Regions from separate parts of the Allocoprococcus similis genome, predicted to be linked through region 2. Evidence: predicted binding sites of a transcription regulator. Region 2 holds the regulator's gene; the other holds the start of a gene.

Region 1 (3,411 bases), on a different contig from region 2:
GTACTGGAACTGTATTCTTTTGGACCGGAAGAAGGGCGGGAAGCAGTGCTTTTGTTTAATGAGAAGACGAAGTTGTCGGAAGAAAAGACGATAGAGTATTTTATTTGATGGGGGATTGGTTTGAGGGACGCGCCCGAATCGCCATACATCTTGTTTGGATGCGGTTCGGTGCGCTGGCAGTTCTTGAGGTTCTGTAAATTTGTTAAGGGCATTCCGTGAAATCCATAACTCGCGCGGCGCGCTCAGACAGATGGATTTCACGGAATAACACAAATTTCCACAACCTTAAGAATTGCATCAGCTCCCTCAATGCATCCAAACAAGATGTATGGCGATTCGGGCGCTGATACCTCAAGTGGGTTGCATCAACTAAGATACGGGGAGAAAAAGTTCACCCCCACAAATTTCGCTTTTAGCGGAATTTGTGGGGGTTGCTTTTTCTACTTTGTTGGTAAGCAAAGCAAGTGGAATATCAATTTATAGGATGTGAATATTATTTTGCTTTATTACCAGACTATGTATATTTTGTTCTTTACATCAGTTTTCTGAAGAGATCTTTGAGGTCTTCTACGGATGCGTCTTTTGGATTTCCAGGTGCGCAGGCGTCGGCGTGGGCGGATTCTGCGAGGAACTGGAGATCTTCTTCTTTGAGGGCTTCGAGTTTGGATGGGATTCCTACGTCTTCAGAGAGTTTGCGGACTGCATCTACAGCTGCTTTTCTGTATTCTTCCTGAGACATATTATCTACGCCTTCAACTCCCATTGCGCGGGCGATTTCACGGTATTTTTCTCCGGTGCAGTCTGCGTTGTATTCCATTACGATCGGAAGCATCATTGCACATGCAACACCGTGTGGTGTGTCATAGACTGCTCCAAGGGTATGAGCCATTGAGTGAGCGATTCCAAGACCTACGTTTGAGAAGCCCATTCCGGCGATGTACTGTCCAAGAGCCATTCCTTCTCTTCCTTCTTTGGTGTTTTCAACAGCACCGCGGAGAGATTTGGAGATAATCTCGATTGCTTTTAAGTGGAACATATCTGTCATTTCCCATGCGGCTTTTGTGGTGTAGCCTTCGATCGCATGAGTTAATGCATCCATACCGGTTGAAGCGGTCAGTCCTTTTGGCATAGAGGACATCATTTCCGGGTCTACAACAGCGATGATCGGCATATCATGTGGGTCTACACAGACGAATTTACGTTTCTTTTCTACATCTGTTACTACATAGTTGATCGTAACTTCTGCAGCAGTACCGGCTGTTGTCGGAACGGCAATGATCGGAACGCAAGGTTTCTTTGTCGGAGCTACACCTTCCAGGCTTCTTACATCTTCAAATTCCGGGTTTGCGATGATGATACCGATTGCTTTGGAAGTATCCATAGAAGATCCGCCACCGATTGCGATGATGTAATCAGCACCTGAATTTTTGAAAGCCTGTACACCGTGCTGTACGTTCTCGATAGTCGGGTTTGCTTTGATATCAGAGTAGATTTCGTAAGCAAGTCCTTCTTTGTCTAAGATATCTGTTACTTTGGAAGTAACATTGAATTTGATCAGATCCGGGTCAGAACATACAAGAGCTTTTTTGAAACCGTGAGCTTTTGCTTCTGTTGCAATCTCTGCGATTGCACCTGCTCCGTGATAAGATGTCTGATTTAACATAATTCTGTTTGCCATGATACATATCTCCTTTTCGTTTATGGTAAAACCACTTGTTTCTGATACTATTTTAACAATAAGAAGGCGGTAAAAAAAGTTACAGAATATGAAAAGTGTAACATTTATACAAAAGCTTAAGACAAAATATGCAAATTAGTGAAGAGTTGCACAAGTTTTTCCGGCATGCCAAGTACCAGTTGTTTTGCAAGCTGCGCAGGCGGAAAATTCATTCCGCCAAGCAGCCATTTGACAGTCATGTAAATCGAGCCACGGCAGTACATCTCTAAAAGAAATGAAGTTTCTGCATCCGGGCGTCTTCCGGTTTTCTGGAAAATAAGGTTTGAATAGAATTCCAGAATCAGTTCAAAATCATGTTCTTTTAAAGAGTTCTGATCGTCAGAGCGGAATGCTGCAGCGAAAAACAGGTGCTCTTCCTTTAAATATTCAAATTTTTTGACCAGTCCGTCATAAACAGTGGTACCTTCGCCCATATGTTCAAATGATTTAAGAAGAAGTTTGTCAAAATACCAGTTGATCAGATCATATTTATCAAGAAAATTGCGGTAAAAGGTCTGGCGTGTGACGCCGCAGACTTCCACAATCTGGCGGATGGTGATATCATCGACAGAAGTGGTCTTCATGCAGGTTTTCATTGCTTCGGCGAGCCGGTATTTGGTAGATTCGGATTTGGCCATGTTCAATTCTCCTTAATCGTAAGCATGTTTTTTTCTATATAAATAGTACGGTATGATCAAAGCTGTGGTAGTGATCCAGGAAATCGGATAACTAAGCATTACACAGGTTGTGGTATGGTGTGCCGGTAAGACAAACATAATCCACGGAATACGGATCAGACATACGCCGCCAAGTGTGATCAGTGTCGGCAGCAGGACATCGCCGGTTCCGCGAAGTGCACCGGAGAGAACTTCAATAAATACATAAATAGTGTAGCACGGTGCCATAAAACGCAGCATATCAATACCGATATTGATCACATTTTGATCTGTCGTAAAAATTGAGAACAGTGGGCGGCAGAAGATGGCTAAAAACAGAACGATCCCTCCGCATACAGCCACTGCCATTGCAAGGCAGATACGGACACTTTTGAAAATGCGGTCTTTTTTTCCTGCTCCGTAATTCTGACCGGCAAAGGTTGTGATCGCAATTCCGAATGCTCCGTTGACTGTCCAGAAAAGCGCATCTAGTTTACCAAAAGAAGCCCATGCAGCGGCAGTATCGGTTCCGAAACCATTGATCGCTGCCTGAATAATGATATTGGTAATACTGTACATAAATGCCTGCAGTGCACTTGGAATACCGATGCGGAATTCCAGACGCAGCTTCAAAAGGTCTATGTGCAGTTTGCTCAGATAAAGCTTGCAGTCATCATATTTTTTCATCAGTGCATTGGTGACAAGGATTGCACTTACTGCCTGTGAAATAATGGTCGCGATAGCGGCTCCGACAATTCCCATATCAAATACGATTACTAGTACCAGATCGAGGATGATGTTTAGAAAACAACAGATGATCAGGTAATATAGTGGTCTGCGGGAATCACCGATGGAGCGCATGATGGCTGAGCCTATATTAAAGATCAAGGTACCGAAGATACCTAAAAAGTAAATCCGCAGATAAAGAATAGAATCCGCAAGTGTATCTGCAGGTGTATCGATGAGCTTCAAAAGAAATGGTGTTAAGGCCCATCCGAGTATTGTAAATACAATACTGAGGATAACGGAAAAAGCATA
Region 2 (3,411 bases):
GCTGTCTTTCAGTACACAGACAGCATGAACTTTTTCTGTATATTTCCGTAATAGCTCTCTTCTGTTGTCTTTTAATTCCTGTACGCTGTATCCGGTCAGTCTGGACATTTCTTTCATGTGCGGAGTAAGTACATATCCGGAAGGATTCATCCGAATCTGTCCGATCCCCCACTCACCGGTCTTTGCCAGAAGGTTCAGTCCGTCCGCATCAATAACAGCCGGTTTTTTATTATTCTCAAGCACCTTTTTCAGTAATTTCTCCGAATGCGGTCCCATGCCGAGTCCGCAGCCAATACAGAGCACATCCGCCCATTCCAGCAAATCCGGAAGTTCTTCAAAGGATTCTGTCTCATCCAGAGAATAGGTCGTCATTACCGCCTCCGGTAAAAGTTCCTGTAAGATTGCCCGGTTGCTTTCCTCCGTATAAATCCGGACAAGCCCGGCTCCCGAAAGATATGCTGCCCTGGCACTTAAATATGCTGCACCGGACATTCCTTTGCTTCCGGTAATCATCAGAACCTTTCCATAAGTCCCTTTATTAGAATCCGGTTTCCTTTGCGGCAGCATTGCCGGCACATCGGATTTTTCAAGTGCCATGCAGATTTCTTCTTCCGCAAAAAACTCCGGCCTGGTAATTCCGATCGGAGCTGTAACAAGCTTTCCTGCATACTCACATCCCGGATACAGGATCTGTCCCATCTTCTGAAACGCAAAGGTCACTGTAAGATCTGCTTTAAATGCAGTTCCAAGCACTTTCCCATCATCCGAACGGATCCCTGAAGGAGTGTCAACTGCCACCTTACAGGCAGTCATCCGGTTCATCTGATCGATCACCTCTGCATACCTGCCTTTTATTTCACGTGACAGACCAATACCGAATACGGCATCTATAATAACACTATATTCTTTCTGTGGCAAACTGTTTCCTACAGATATTCCCAGATTTTCCAGAATTTTCATCTGGATTTTTGTTTCTTCACTACGATGGTCATAATTTCCGACCAATACTACATCCGGATGATATCCTTCTTCTACGAGCATCCTTGCAATTGCGAATCCGTCACCACCGTTGTTGCCACTTCCACACACAACCAGTGCTTTCGACAAGTCTATGCCTTCTGCTTTCATCGCAGCCACACACTGAAGTGCCGCCCGTTCCATCAGGACAAGGGACGGGACCTGCATCTTCTGTATCATTCTCTGATCCGATCTTCTCATCTGATCTGCTGTCAGTATTTCTTTCATATCCGGTCTCCCATACATTTAATTTTCAAAAAGGTGCAGGAAAAAACTTTCCTGCACCTCTGCCTTCTGGTATGCTTTGACTACTTTCCTTCATGTTCTTCATTGTATCTGGTGATGTTATAAGATAATCTCATCAGACTTTCAGACAAATGAACATTCTCCACAATAATATTATCCGGCAGATTCAGATCTGTATGCGCAAAATTCCAGATAGCCTTGACTCCATTATCTACCAGGAGATTGGCAACCTCTACTGCTTTTGCCTTCGGAATCGTGAGAACCCCGATCTCAATATCGTTTTCTTTCACAAAATCCTTCAATTCATCCATCATACGGATCTCAACTCCACGGATCGTCAATCCGGCAAGCCTTGGGTTTACGTCAAACAGCCCTTTTAAAACAAATCCCCGATTTTCAAATGCTGCATAGTTCGCCAATGCCTGTCCAAGATTTCCTGCTCCAATGATAACGAATTTATGTTTCTCGTTCAGTCCAAGGATCTTACCTATCTCTGTATAAAGATACTTTACATTATAGCCATATCCCTGCTGTCCAAATCCACCGAAATTATTCAGATCCTGCCGGATCTGTGAAGCAGTCACTTTCATTCTTTTACTTAATTCATTGGATGATATCCGTTCGACTCCGCTCTCCAGTAGTTCCCCTAAATAACGATAATACCGCGGAAGTCTCCTTATTACTGCCTGAGATATTTCTCTTGATGCCACTTTCACTTCCACCTTCCTATTTTTTGACTCATTATTTTTAATTATATAAGAATCCAACGAAAAAGTCAAATTTTATAGTTGTTTTTTGTCGTATTTCAGCTATAATTATGTTACTGTGAGCAGTAACATAATTGCCACTTTAACAGGAGGATATAAAAATGATACTGGCATGTCATAATCTGTCAAAAAGTTTTGGGGATCAGGTCATCGTAAAAGACGGTTCCTTTCATATAGAAAACCATGAAAAAGCTGCCCTAGTAGGTCTTAACGGAGCCGGCAAATCCACGATCCTCAAGATGATCGTAGGACAACTTTCTCCCGATGCAGGGACGGTTGTTCTTACCAAAGGCAAAACTCTCGGCTACCTTGCACAGCATCAGGAGATGGAAAGCGGCAATACCATTTACGAAGAAGTCCGCACGGCAAAAGCTGAAATCATTGAGATGGAAAAGCAGATACGTACAATCGAGATGGAGCTTCCGTCTCTTTCCGGAGATGCTCTTGAAGCACGTCTTTCCACTTATCAGAGACTGACTTCTGCATTTGAGCACGCAGACGGTTACGCCTATAAAAGTGAGCTTACCGGCGTTCTAAAAGGTCTCGGATTTACAGAAGAAGAATTTACCAAACCCGTAGATTCTTTATCCGGTGGTCAGAAGACCCGTGTATCTCTTGGCAAACTCCTTCTTACCAAGCCTGACGTCCTGCTTCTGGATGAGCCAACCAACCACCTGGATATGAACTCCATCGCATGGCTGGAAACCTATCTTCTGAATTATCCGGGTGCTGTTCTTATCGTATCCCACGACCGCTATTTCCTAAACCGTGTAGTTACAAAGGTGATTGAAGTCGAGCAGGGACAGCTTCATACTTATATGGGCAATTATTCTGATTTTGCTGTCAAAAAAGAACAGCTCAGGGAAGCCAAATTAAAAGAATACTTGAATCAGCAGCGTGAGATCAAACATCAGGAAGCCGTAATCGAAAAGCTCCGTTCATTTAACCGTGAGAAATCCATCAAGCGTGCCGAAAGCCGGGAAAAAATGCTGGATAAGATGACGCTTGTAGACAAACCGATGGAGATCAACACCGACATCCATCTGAAGCTGGAACCTTCACGTGTCAGTGGCAATGATGTACTTTCTGTCAAAGGATTAAGCAAAGCCTTTCCGCCACAGACACTTTTCACAGATATCAGTTTCGAGATCAAGCGTGGGGAACATGTAGCCATTATTGGCGACAACGGAACCGGAAAAACTACGCTTCTCAAGATTCTGAACAATGTGATCCGGGCAGACAGCGGTTCCTTTACACTGGGTGCCAATGTGGAGATTGGTTACTACGATCAGGAACACCACGTCCTTCATATGGATAAGACAATCTTTGAAGAAATTTCCGATGATTATCCGATGCTTACCAACACACAGATCCGGAACAT

Evidence for each region. Region 2 encodes Rex, which represses fermentation and respiration genes when NADH is low (regulators of the CRP and FNR family bind a similar motif). Its sites were predicted from a motif close to ATTGTTAANTANTTAACAAT; they were not measured.
Region 1: a site for Rex is predicted at 1,719-1,738, ahead of fucO (lactaldehyde reductase). Genes of this name have one in related genera too.

The regions. Positions count from the first base shown of each region.
Region 1 is NZ_BAAHSG010000011.1:122,534-125,944, forward strand. It holds gene ACYQ5K_RS06700 (peptidase C39) at 1-108, shown strand, start outside; gene fucO (lactaldehyde reductase) at 533-1,678, opposite strand; gene ACYQ5K_RS06710 (TetR/AcrR family transcriptional regulator C-terminal domain-containing protein) at 1,795-2,355, opposite strand; gene ACYQ5K_RS06715 (MATE family efflux transporter) at 2,368-3,411, opposite strand, start outside.
Region 2 is NZ_BAAHSG010000007.1:141,119-144,529, reverse strand. It holds gene ACYQ5K_RS04470 (NAD(P)H-hydrate dehydratase) at 1-1,245, opposite strand, end outside; gene ACYQ5K_RS04465 (redox-sensing transcriptional repressor Rex) at 1,326-1,973, opposite strand; gene ACYQ5K_RS04460 (ABC-F family ATP-binding cassette domain-containing protein) at 2,132-3,411, shown strand, end outside.